DNA from 3 places in the Streptomyces sp. SLBN-8D4 genome. Region 2 is predicted to be linked to each of the others. Evidence: riboswitches for the same ligand, from Rfam matches in the RefSeq annotation. Region 2 holds a riboswitch; each other region holds the start of a gene.
The links. Region 2 has a riboswitch for cyclic di-AMP ahead of RKD20_RS23455 (M23 family metallopeptidase). Riboswitches for the same ligand answer to the same signal wherever they lie in the genome.
Positions count from the first base shown of each region.

Region 1: linked by a shared signal. The riboswitch ahead of RKD20_RS37615 (C40 family peptidase) and the one ahead of RKD20_RS23455 (M23 family metallopeptidase) in region 2 are both predicted to bind cyclic di-AMP.
Region 3: linked by a shared signal. The riboswitch ahead of RKD20_RS06400 (M23 family metallopeptidase) and the one ahead of RKD20_RS23455 (M23 family metallopeptidase) in region 2 are both predicted to bind cyclic di-AMP.

Region 1 covers NZ_JBMGQC010000001.1:8,261,660-8,265,790, forward strand. Annotated here, with positions in the region: gene RKD20_RS37595 (DUF397 domain-containing protein) at 1-129, opposite strand, end outside; gene RKD20_RS37600 (helix-turn-helix domain-containing protein) at 139-999, opposite strand; gene RKD20_RS37605 (ATP-binding protein) at 1,213-1,671, shown strand; gene RKD20_RS37610 (DUF6328 family protein) at 1,707-2,327, opposite strand; gene RKD20_RS37615 (C40 family peptidase) at 2,422-2,895, opposite strand; cyclic di-AMP (ydaO/yuaA leader) riboswitch at 2,899-3,032, opposite strand; gene RKD20_RS37620 (hypothetical protein) at 3,449-3,754, opposite strand; gene RKD20_RS37625 (ATP-dependent Clp protease proteolytic subunit) at 3,762-4,131, opposite strand, start outside.
Region 2 covers NZ_JBMGQC010000001.1:5,180,183-5,184,313, forward strand. Annotated here, with positions in the region: gene RKD20_RS23440 (MarR family winged helix-turn-helix transcriptional regulator) at 1-349, shown strand, start outside; gene RKD20_RS23445 (GTP cyclohydrolase II) at 487-1,128, shown strand; tRNA gene RKD20_RS23450 (tRNA-Met) at 1,303-1,376, shown strand; cyclic di-AMP (ydaO/yuaA leader) riboswitch at 1,688-1,845, shown strand; partial or broken gene RKD20_RS23455 (M23 family metallopeptidase) at 1,857-2,883, shown strand; gene RKD20_RS23460 (aldo/keto reductase) at 3,029-3,973, shown strand; gene RKD20_RS23465 (PrsW family intramembrane metalloprotease) at 3,983-4,131, opposite strand, start outside.
Region 3 covers NZ_JBMGQC010000001.1:1,371,288-1,375,418, forward strand. Annotated here, with positions in the region: gene RKD20_RS06390 (SGNH/GDSL hydrolase family protein) at 1-333, opposite strand, end outside; gene RKD20_RS06395 (DUF6250 domain-containing protein) at 476-1,195, opposite strand; gene RKD20_RS06400 (M23 family metallopeptidase) at 1,439-2,380, opposite strand; cyclic di-AMP (ydaO/yuaA leader) riboswitch at 2,383-2,551, opposite strand; gene RKD20_RS06405 (alpha-galactosidase) at 2,852-4,131, opposite strand, start outside.

The sequences.
Region 1 (4,131 bases), 3.1 Mb from region 2:
GGCACATGGCCCGGCCGACGGCCTCGCTGTCTCGACGCAGTTGTTCGCTCCTGTGCTGTAGCTGCTGCGCAGCCAGCGAACTTCGGGCAATCGGGTACTGGAGATGACGTTCCGAGGCAGTGCGGACATGGTGCCTCCTTACGCGCCGTCACCCATCTCGGCGAGGTAATCCAACGAGTCCTCGGGCGAAAGGGCGTGGATCCGAAGGGTGTTGAAGGCCTCGGTGTAGGCCTGGAGGTCTTCTTTCCGCTCGAGATAGAGGCTACTCGTCAAGTGGTCGAGAACAACCACATCCAGATCAGAAGTGCGCGAAAATGAGAAGATTACGAAAGGCCCGGTGATACCCACATGCGCCCCGGCAGTGAACGGCAGTACCTGCAGCCGCACTTGAGGCAGCCGGGCCGCCTCCAGGAGTCTCTTTCGCTGACGGGCCATCACCTCGGGGCCGCCGACCTCCCGTCGCAGCACCGCCTCGTCCAGGACCGCGCTCAACTCCAGGGGCGGCTGCGCACGGAGGATGTCCTGCCGGGCCAGCCGGACCTCGACCAGCGCGTCGAGACGTTCGTCGTCCAGGCCGTCCACGGCGGCCCGGGTCACCGCGCGGGCGTACTCGGGCGTCTGGAGCAGCCCGGGCACGACCGAGGTCTCCAGCGTGCGCATCGCGCTCGCCTGGGACTCCAGACTGATGAAGTCCCGGTACGTCGGCGGCAGGACACCCCGGTACGCGTGCCACCAGTGGTGCCGGCCGCCGCTCTCGTCGGAGCCCGCCAATACCAGCAGCAGTTCCCGCAGATTCGCGTCCCCCACGCGGTAGGCGTCGAGAAGTAACCGCACATCGGCCGGTTTCACCCCGCTGGCACCGGTCTCGATGCGGCTCACCTTCGACTGGTGCCAGCCCACGAGCCGGGCCGCCTCACCGCTGGTGAGCCCCGCACTCGCGCGCAACGCACGCAGTTCGGCGCCCAGTTTCCGCCGGCGCACCGCGGGGCCGTGCTGCATGCGCTCCTCCTTACTCCTGACGAGCTGCCCAAATACGGTCTCGCGTCGCAGAGTTCACCGCTTCGAGCGACAGATATATGCACATCTTGGTGGATCGGCACCCGTCGCGGCCTCCGTGATGGCACTCTGACGATGAACCACCAGTCCGGGACCGTACTCGAACCATCCGCACCGTGTCGGACTCCGGTCCCGTGGGAAAGGGACGACGTCGCCATGGCAGACCACCTGGAAGCATCCGTCACTCTGCCGAGCGAACCCGCCTCGGTCTCCGCGGCCCGCACCTACGTCCTGAGCACCCTGGCGGAGTGGGGGCTGGCGCCGACCACGGACGCCGCCGAGACCGTCCGGCTCATCGTCTCCGAACTCGCCACCAACGCCGTACAGCACACCTTCGGGCAGTCACCCACCTTCACGGTGGACATCGAGCTGGACCGTGACGAACAGCTGCGCATCGGGGTCACCGACAGCCACCCCCGCTTCCCCAAGCGCCTGCCGGCCGCGGTCCAGCAGGACAACGGACGGGGGATGGTGATCATCCGCTGGCTCGCCGCCGAGAGCGGCGGCAGGCTGAGAGTCAGGCCCACCGGCGAAGGCGGCAAGACCGTCTCGATCGAACTCCCGTGGACGGTACCGGCGGAGCCGGTCACCGCCGCGGGGCAGCAGGAGCCGTAGAAGACATCAGTTCGACAGGGCGATGTGTCCCGGGGTCATCGCAGACGCGGTGACGGCTCTCGCGGTGATGCTCCGGGCCGAACGGCCGCTCGCGGCCTGATCACCTCGCGCTCCGTCGGCCCGGGGGCCGGGTGCGACTGCGCCTGTGCCTGCGCCTGCGCCGCCCTGTGCTCCTCTGCGCGTCCCGCCCGCAGGACCAGGCGGGGGAGCAGGCCCCACAGGCCCAGACACATCAGCAGGGTCGCCGCGCCCGCGGCCAGTCCGCCGGCCCGGTCCGTCGTCACGTCCACCACGAGCAGCACCGAGCCGGTGAACGCGAGCACCAGAACGCCCATGCCGATCGTGGCTAGCCGGGAGGAGACCTGCACGATGCGGGCCTTGGCGCCGCGCTGGAAGAGCGAGCGGTGCAGGGCGGCCGGCGCGGTGAAGAGGGCCGCCGCGAGCACCGCGAACAGCAGTGTGGTGACGTACGTGGCGCGCTGGAAGGTGTCGAGGGACGGGAAGCGCTGGGTGAAGGCCAGGGTCAGCAGAAAGGCGAAGAGGATCTGCACTCCGGTCTGGGTGACGCGCAGTTCCTGGAGCAGCTCGCCGAAGTTGCGGTCGGCGCGCTCCAGCGGGGTCTCGTTGCGGGCGGTGCACGGGCGGTGGTCGGCCATGCGGGCACGGGTAACCACCTGAAGCCGTGTCACGCGTCCCGGGAGACCCGAGGGGACGGCGGGAGGTCAGGTCGCCGCCGCCCCCTCGGGGGCGTCACTTGACCCGGCCGTACCAGACGCTCTTCGTCCAGATCTTCTGCAGCCTCACCACGTCCCCGGTCTTCGGGGCGTGCCAGATCTTTCCCTTCCCGGCGTAGATGCCGACGTGGTAGACGTTCGAACCCGAGTGGAAGAACACCAGGTCGCCGGCCTTGCGGCTGCCCGAGCCGATGTGGCGGGTCTTGTTGTACTGCTGGGCCGCCGTGCGCGGGAGCTTCTTGCCCGCCTTCTTGAACGAGTACAGCGTGAGCCCTGAGCAGTCGAAGCGGCGGGGCCCGGTGGCGCCGTACTTGTACGGCGAGCCCTTCTTGGAGGCCGCTACCTTGAGCGCCTTCGTCGCCGGTGTCGCGGCGGCGGCGTCGGCTGCGACGCCCGGAACCACGACGGAGCCGCCCACGGCGGCGATGGCGAAGGCCGAGGCCGTACCGGCCCGGACCATCAGCGACGGGACACGATTGAGCGCAGTCATGCGCAACCCTTCGTCAGCCGCCTGTGAAGGATGACCTGTCGGATTCGGGCTGGCGAAGTTGCCCGGCCGCTGACGCGGCTTCACCCCAAGGGCTGCTCGACCCGGTCATGGCGTGACCGTTCCGGCGACCCGTCGTTGCTTGGGTCCTCCACTCCTGCCGATCCACTCCTGTCGACCGGTCATCCGGGCGGCGGCAGGACTCGGCGTCCGCCCGGATCGCCCCGCCGCTGCGGCGGGGGCTTGTCGTCAGACAGGGATCTTGGCGCACGGATGTCCCAAAAACCCAATGGAACCGGGGGTTTGTGTTGTTACTCACCACTCACCCGTTCGGGTGGACACCTGAGCTAGCGAAGGGGCGTCGAGGGCCCCACGGGCCGCGCGACCAGCACAGAAACTCCTCATTCCCGCCCTGAACCACGCGCGTTGTGCAACCTCGGCGGTCCCGAAAAAGGAGCCGAGCCTCCTGCAAATGGCGGTACGCCTTTTGGTCCGTTTCAACCGCGCCCCGGGCGCCTCGTCAGACCACGGGGCGTCCGGAATTGCTGCCGGTGCGTCAGTTGTCGGATTCGGGCGGCACGGTGACCCGGGCCGTACGCCGTTCGCCGTCCAGGACCCGCAGGGCCCGCGCCAGTGTCTCGGCGTGCAGTTCTCGCTCGCCCCGGCCGTGCATCAGCGCCAGCGCGTCACGCAGCTCGGCCGCCCTGGTCACCAGCGCCTGGGCCGCGCGCAGTCCGCCGTAGGTGTCCTCCCGCCGGGCCGGGTTGATCCGGCCCAGCAGGTCGACCACCTCCAGATAACGGTCGATCAGCTCGCCCTCGGCGCGCGTGAGCGCGGGCAGCGGGGGAAGATCCGGCACCATCGAGGGCTCACCTCGCGCCCGGTGCGGTGGGGGAGGACTTGCGGCTCGGGACGATCGCGTCCGCCAGGCCGTAGTCCAGAGCGCCCTGCGCGTCGAGGATCTTGTCCCGCTCGATGTCCGCGCTCACCTGCTCGCGGCTGCGCCCGGTGTGCCGGACGAGCATCTCCTCCAGGCGGGCCCGCACCCGGAGCAACTCGTCTGCCTGGATGGCCAGATCACTGGCCTGCCCCTGCACGGGCTCGCTCAGCGCGGGCTGGTGGATCACCACCCGGGCGCCCGGCAGCACGGACCGCTTGCCCGGGGTGCCAGCCGCGAGCAGCACCGCCGCGGAGGAGCCGGCCTGGCCGAGGCAGGTCGTCTCCACGTCGCAACTGACG
Region 2 (4,131 bases):
ACGGCGGCTGCGGATGACCGAGCTCGCCGAGGGGCTGAAGATCACCCGGCCCCGGCTGACGTACGCCGTAGCCCGGCTGGAGAAGGACGGGCTGGTGCGGCGCGAGAGCTGCGAGTCGGACAAGCGCGGCAGCATCGCGGTCCTCACGGGCGAGGGTATGGCGGTACTGGAGCGGACGGCGCCCGGGCACGTGGAGACGGTCCGCGCCGCGCTCTTCGACCGGCTCACCCCGGAGCAGGTGGGGCAGCTGGAGGACATCTTCACCGGCGTCGCCGCGGGGCTCCAGGGGGAGGACGGGCCCTTCGAGGGGCTCCCGTGGCGCCGGCGGTCGGCCCCGCCCTGTTCCTGAGCGCCGTGTTCCTGGGAAGTCCACGTGTGACGAGCGCCATAAAGCCGTTGCTTCAAATTTAAAGCATGGGGTAGGGTCTCGATCAGTAGAACTGCTTCAAATCTGAAGCAGGTGTGTCCACGGAGCGGAGTACCCGCATGTCCGACCTGCCCGCAGCCACCCAGCGCTCCCGCGTCCGCGTCCCGTTGCGCTTCGGGGACGGCTACCGCGTAGACGCCGAGCTCGTCACTTTCCACGGCCTGATCGACGGGCAGGAGCACCTCGCCGTCGTCCTCGGCGACCCCGCGCCCGGCACCGTCCCGCTGGTGCGGCTGCACTCCGAGTGCCTCACCGGTGACGTCTTCGGCTCCGCGCGCTGCGACTGCGGCCCGCAGCTGCGCGAGGCGGTCGAGCGCATAGCCGGGCGCGGCGGAGTCCTGCTCTACCTCCGCCAGGAGGGCCGCGGCATCGGCCTCTACAACAAGCTCGACGCGTACGCCCTCCAGGACCAGGGCCTCGACACCTACGCCGCGAACACCGCGCTGGGCCTGCCCGAGGACGCCCGCGACTACACGGCGGCCGCGCAGATGCTCCAGGCCCTCGGGATCGCCGAGCTCGACCTGCTCTCCAACAACCCCGACAAGGCGGGCCAGTTGCGCGACCTCGGCATCGACGTCGGCGACCGGGTCCCCACCGGTGTCTTCACCACCGCCCACAACGTCCGCTACCTGCGCGCGAAGGTCCTCCAGACCCAGCACACGCTGCCGCTGGGCGAGTTGACCGAACTCGGCGTCGGCTGAGCTCGGCGCTTTCGGTGGCGGCGGGGGTCGAGGTCGTCACCGGGCTCCTGCGGCTCACGCCGGACGACGGGGCCGTACCGAAACTCCCTCGTGGCCGCCACGCGGGAAACCGGGCCTCCGGGACACCCCTGGCGCGAACCACCTCGCGGATGACGTATGCTGGTCACACAACGACGCGGGGTGGAGCAGCTCGGTAGCTCGCTGGGCTCATAACCCAGAGGTCGCAGGTTCAAATCCTGTCCCCGCTACTCAAGGCTCAGGGCCGGATTCCAGTTCACTGGAATCCGGCCCTGAGTGTTTTCCCACGGTCGGCGACGTCTCGGCGGCCGTCGTGACGCGGGGTGAGCGGGTGGCCGCCCTCCGCATAACAACTGACGTACCGTCAATGCCGGTGTGTCGCCTGGGGCGGGGTCAACTCGCCCGTTTTTCACCGTTCATGGGCCGTAAGTCCTCCGGGATTTCGTTAATGATCAAGCGGAACAGCTTGGAATCGGACCCCCGGGTCTATTAACGTTCGATAACGCAGCGCGGTCGTCCCAGCCGTCACAAGAGACGGCTCCGTGCTCACGCGCCGAATTCCGCAAGGGAACCGGGGAACCACCAACTTGGGGTGAATCGCTCGTAGTCCGCCGTGGCAGCACGGCGGGTATACGCGCGTAGGAGACCTTCCTGCTCCGAACCCGTCAGCTAACCCGGTAGGCGAGAAGGAAGGAAAGGAGCGCGCCCACGTGGCGTCCAACCCGCCTGCCCCCGAGGCGCCGTACGTACCCAGCGACACCCTCGTGTACGGCGGTTACCGCGCCGACGACGAGGCCCTGCTCGGCGAGTGGAACCCGACCGCGGACTCCCTCGCCCCCGTACGAGGCCGGCATCGCGTCGCCAAGCAGCGTGGCGGAGGATTCGCCCGTAGCTCCACGGTTCTGGGCGTCGGTGTCATAGCCGCCGTCAGCGCGGGCGGTATGGCCAGCGCCAACACCGGCAAGCCCCCGGTCTCCATCTCCATGCCCGACCTGGGCTCCGTGAGCTCGCTCATCTCGGACGACTCCGGCTCCGCCGCGGACGACACGAGCGCCTTCAGCAGCGTCGGCGCCACCACCGCCGACACCGCCCAGGGCACCTCGGACGCCGGTGAGGCGCTGCGCTCGCGCATCCTGGCCCAGGCCGAGGTGCAGCAGGGCCAGCTCGACACCAAGGCCGCCCAGGCCGTCGCGGGCCGCCGCCGAGAAGGAGGCCGACGAGGCCGCCGCCAAGGCGGAGAAGGAGGCCCAGGAGAAGGCCACCGCCGCGAAGAAGAAGGCGGAGGAGGCGGCCGCGAAGGTGGCCGAGGCCGCGCGCCTGGCCGAGCTCGCCAAGCAGTACACGCTGCCGACCTCGTCGTACACCATCACGGGGACCTTCGGTCAGGCCGGTTCGCTGTGGTCCTCCGGCTATCACACGGGCCTCGACTTCGCCGCCCCCACGGGCACGCTCATCAAGGCGATCCACAGCGGCACCATCACCGAGGCCGGCTGGGCCGGTTCCTACGGCTACCGCACGATCCTCACCCTCGACGACGGCACCGAGCTGTGGTTCTGCCACCAGTCCTCGATCAGTGTCAGCGTCGGCCAGAAGGTCGGCACCGGTGACGTCATCGGCCGCGTGGGCGCCACCGGCAACGTGACCGGCGCGCACCTGCACCTGGAGGTCCACCCGGGCGGCGCGGCGACCGGGATCGACCCGATGGCGTGGCTGCGCGGCAAGGGTCTCACTCCCTGAGGTTTCCTCCGCACTCCGGCAGCCCTGGCGACGTCCCCCCGACGCCAGGGCCGCCGGAGTTCCGGAGTGGATCATTCCGCCTGTTTGCGAGGACTTTGCGGCCACAGCGGAAGACCGGCGTCCGGCACGGGCGTTGACGTACGACATGACGTCTCTTCGCAAGCTCGGCTCCTCCGACCTCAAGGTCTTCCCGCTCTCCCTCGGCGGCAACGTCTTCGGCTGGACCGCCGACGAGGCCACATCCTTCGGCGTCCTCGACGCGTACACCGCGGCCGGCGGCAACTTCGTCGACACGGCCGACTCGTACTCGTCGTGGGCCGACGGCAACTCCGGCGGCGAGTCCGAGACGGTCATCGGCAACTGGATGGCGGCCCGCGGCAACCGCGACGACGTCGTCATCGCCACGAAGGTCAGCCAGCACCCCGACTTCCCCGGCCTGACCGCCACCAACATCAAGGCGGCCGCCGACGCCTCGCTGCAGCGCCTGCGCACCGACCGCATCGACCTCTACTACACCCACTTCGACAAGCCCGAGGTGCCGGTCGAGGAGATCATCGGCGCGCTGGACGAGCTGGTGAAGGCGGGCAAGGTGCGGGCGATCGGCGCCTCCAACATCTCCGCCGCGCGGCTCTCGGAGTCCCTCGCCTTCTCCGACCGCGAGGGCCTGGCGCGCTATGTCGCCCTCCAGCCCCACTACAACCTGGTCTCCCGCGACACCTACGAAGGCGAGCTGGAGTCGGTGGCCGCCCGCGCGGGTCTCGCCGCGGTCCCGTACTACGCCCTCGCCTCCGGGTTCCTCACCGGCAAGTACCGCCCGGGCGCGACGGTCGCCGGTCCGCGGGCCGCGGGCGCCGGAAAGCACCTGGACACCGAACGCGGCCGGAAGGTCCTCGCGGCCCTGGACGACATCGCCGAGGCCCACACGGTCCCGGTCGCCACAGTCGCCCTCGCCTGGCTCGCGGCCCAGCCGACGGTGGCGGCCCCGATCGCCTCCGCCCGCACGGTGGAACAGCTGCCGGCGCTGCTGGGGGTCGGGGAGCTGACGCTGACGGAGGAGGAAGTGGCTCGCCTGACGCAGGCGTCGGCCTGACTCCCGGCCCTACGTCCGGTACGGGTTGTAGGCGGGGTACGGCACCGCCGGGTGGACGCCGTGGACGGGGTGGATGGGGGGCGTCGGCTGGGCCGGGTGAGCCGGGTGAGCCGGGTTGGCCGGATATCCGTAGACGCCGTACACCGGCCAGGGCGGTG
Region 3 (4,131 bases), 3.8 Mb from region 2:
GCCGCACGCCTGGGTGAGCCGGGCGATGGCCCGCTCGAAGCGTTCGGCGACCTCGTCGGGGTCGGTGCCGGGCCGGATGATGTCGTTGCCGCCGGCGCAGAACGACACCAGGTCCGGTGCCAGTTCGACGGCCTGCGGAAGCTGGTCCTCGACGATCTGGTCGAGCAGCTTCCCGCGTACGGCGAGATTGCTGTACCTGAAGTCGCCTTCGGGCCGCCGGTCCGCGAGAAGTACCGCGAACCGGTCGGCCCAGCCGACGAACGCCCCGTCAGGGCCGGGGTCGCCGACGCCCTCGGTGAAGCTGTCCCCCACCGCCACGTACGACCCGATCACTGAGCTGCTGTCATTCTTCGAATCGTCTGCCACAGCCGTTCATGATTCACCTTGGAATGTGACCTACGCGACCGTAGGAAGGACTTGACGGGCGGTGAGATAAGCCACTCCTAAAGTGTTGGCCAAACCAGGAATAGCCCTTTCACCAGGAGTGTTGACACTGCGACCGCCACACCCTGAAGTCACTGATCCGGAAGTGGCTCCAGGTGGTCCGGAACGCGAAGTGCCCGCTCGTATAAGGCTCCGGGTCGGTGTAGTCGAAGACGAGCCGCCCGTTGTTCCACCACTGCACCCTGGAGCCGTCGGAGACGATCCGTACCCGGTTCGGCTCGTTCGCGGCCAGCAGCGGCTCGGTGTAGTCGTAAATCAGGGGCCGCACACCGGATTGTCCGACGTAGCGGCGCAGCCGTGTCGTGGTGTTGTAGTTGGCGCCGTAGCCGGAGTAGTACGTCCTCAGGTAGTCGTACTCCGCGAGCGCCCCGCCCCGGGGGACGGCGAAGAGGTCGTCGGGGGACCGGACGTCGACCGCGTTCCAGAAGTTGTTCAGGTCGGACACCCGGTCGTTGGCCCCGCCCGCGGACACGGGTGTGGCGGTGTACTCCAGGACGTACGGCCCTGCGAGCGGCTGCCTGAACCAGATCGTCGCACCGGCCGGCACGTCGACCTCCAGGATCCCGCGCCGCGCGGTGACCGTGCCGCCCTGCTCCAGTTCGACGGCCCAGCGGCCGAGGCCGTGACGGAAGTCGTCGTGAGCGATGAGGCGCCGGTGGCGGGGCGAGGCGCTCGCGGTGGCCGCGGGGGCGAGGGCTGCCAGGGCGGCGCCGGCCGCGAGGGCTCCGAAGGCTCTGCGCGTGGTCGTCATGGCGGACGGTTCCTTCCGGGAAGGGGGTGAACTCCGAAGCCGTTAGAAAGCGCTTACGCAGCAACGGAGTTCACTGTGCCCCGCCCCTCCCCCACCTGTCGACGCCCCGAGCGCGCCTGCCACAAGAACGCAACGAAGCGATCATGAAGGCGCGAACACCCCCGACCGGCATCGCGCTTCCACGGAAACACCGAAGGCCGGACCCGGGGATCGGGGTCCGGCCTTCGGTGGCACAGGGGGGCGTCAGCCGACGGCGACGCCCTTGGAGCGGAGGTAGGCGACCGGGTCCACGTCGGAGCCGTAGTCCGGCGTGGTGCGGATCTCGAAGTGCAGGTGCGGGCCGGTCACATTGCCGGTCGCGCCGGAGAGGCCGATCTGCTGGCCCTCGGACACGGTCTGGCCGGCCGAGACGGAGAGCTGGGACAGGTGGGCGTACTGCGCGTAGTAGCCGTCGGCCAGCTTGATGACGACCTGGTTGCCGTAGGCGCCGCCCCAGCCCGCGGAGACGACCGTACCCGCGCCGACGGCCTTGAGCGAGGTACCGGTCGGGACGACGAAGTCGACGCCGGTGTGGTAGCCGCTGGACCACATGCTGCCCGCGACGCGGTAGCCGGTGCCGATGGTGGCGCCGCTGACCGGGAGGGTGAAGCCGCTGGCACTGCTGGTGGTGTCGGCGCTCTGGGTGACGGCCGTCGACTTCGAGGACGCCTTCTTCGGCTCGGCCTTCTCGGTCCTCGCCGAGGACGACGAGGAGGAGCCGGTCTTCGTCGCGCCCGCCTTGGCCTTCTTGCCGATCGAGAGCTTCAGACCCGGGTGGATCAGCGACGGGTCGTCGCCGACCGCCTGGCGGTTGTCGGCGTAGAGCTTCTTCCAGCCACCGCTCACATGCTGTTCGTCGGCGATCTTCGAGAGATAGTCACCGACCCGCACCGAATAGGTGCGCACGGTCGAGGTCTTTGCCGCGTCTTTCTTCGCAGCCGCCTTTTCGGCGGACTTCTCAACGGCCTTCTGCGTGACGGGAATCGACTGAACGGCCTTTTCCGACACGGACTGCGAGGTGGCGGCGTGCGCGCCGGTGGCCCCCATGAGCGGGAGGGCGAGCGCGGCGCCCCCGGTTCCGGCGACGGCGATCGAGCGGGCGAAGCGCTGGGACTTCGGGCGGCGGTGCTTACCCTTCGCGGGCATGACGAATTCCTCTCCGGCGCCTGCGAGGTGAGCTGTCGGGTGCGGGCTGGAGATGCCCGGCCGCGCCGAGACGCGACTAAACCCCAAGCCTGTTCCGGAGACCGGAACAGGCAGTACTGCCTGTGGGTCCCCCGCTCCTGCCGTTCACGGGTAAGTGGGTGTGGGGAATCCGTTCGGCGGCAGGATTGGGCGTCCGACCGGATCGGTGGCGAACGTAAACGAGCAAGACGCAAAGGGACAAGTGAGAGGTTGCGCGGGTATGCGTTTCCCTTGATCCCCTATGAGAATTACCAGTCACCCTGCGTGTATCGGCCGCGCTTCTCCCACCCAAACCCCCTTGATAAACCTGTGAATTACGTGAACATGACGGGCGACACACCGTCACGGCTATGACGCTCCTCACGTCACGAATTCACAGGAATCCTCATTCCGGAAGGAGTTGGAAGGAAGCTAGTAATTCGGACAGAAGCCCTAGATGCGGCGCAGTCGGATAACCGTCGCATCGAGGTCGCCGCGCAACCCGGTCCGAAGTCCGTGATGCATCAGTACGACCCCTCGGTGAACTTCGCCCGTTTCAGGGCATTCGTACGACGCTGTCGGATCGAGCCCGCGCAGCCGCAGCGAGGGGACGGGCTCGCCGTACTTCTGCGCCTGAAGCCAGGCGAGGACGACGGTCTCGTCCCCGCGGACGTACTGCACCGCACTCAGTCCGCCCCGCGGAGGCCGCAGCCGGTAGAGGTCGCCATGCTGCACCAGCGGCCTGATCTCCTTGTAGAGCTTCACCCAGCGACCGGCTTCGGCGAGCTCCTCCTCTGTCCACTCGGCGAGGTCCCCGCCGACTCCGAGCACCCCGGCCATCGCGCTCACGAACCGGAACCGCAGCGAGCTCACCCGGCCGTTGAGCTGGGTGTTGGGACTGTCGGTGACCCAGGCGGCCATCACGCGCGCGGGATGGATCTGACTGAAGCCGTCCTGAATGGCGAGCCGGTCGAGCGGGTCGGTGTTGTCCGAGGTCCACACCTGGTCGGTACGGCTGAGCACCCCGAGGTCGATCCGGCCGCCGCCCCCCGAGCAGGACTCGAAGGCCACGCCCGGGTGAGCCGCCCGCAACCGGTCCAACAGGGCGTAGAAGCCACGCACATGGTCGACCCACAGGCGCTGCGGGTAGGACTCGCCGGGCCAGCCCGCGTCCGTGAAGCAGCGGTTGAAGTCCCACTTCACATAGTCGATCGGGGCCGAGGAGAGCAGGGTGTCGAGCTGCTCCCACAGGTACTCCTGGACGTCCTCCCGCGCGAGGTTCAGCACGAGCTGATTGCGGAACTCCGTCCTCTTACGTCCCGTTTGGTACTGCACCCAGTCCGGGTGGGCGCGGTACAGCTCGCTGTCCGGGTTGATCATCTCCGGCTCGACCCAGATGCCGAACTGCATGCCGAGCGCGCGCACGTAGTCGCCGAGCGGCTTGAGGCCGGAGGGGAAGCGGTCGGGGTTGGGCGCCCAGTCGCCGAGTCCGGCCCGGTCACTGGTGCGGGCACCGAACCAGCCGTCGTCGACCACGAACAGCTCGACGCCCATCGCCGCGGCCCGCCGGGCGAGGGTGCCCTGCTGCTCCTCGGAGATGTCGAAGTTCGTGGCCTCCCAGGAGTTGAACAGCACGGGCCGGTCCTGGTCCGCGTCCGGGATGACGTACGCCCGCTGGTAGGCGTGCCAGGCACGGCTCGCGCCGCCGAAGCCGCCGTCGCTCCAGAGGCCGG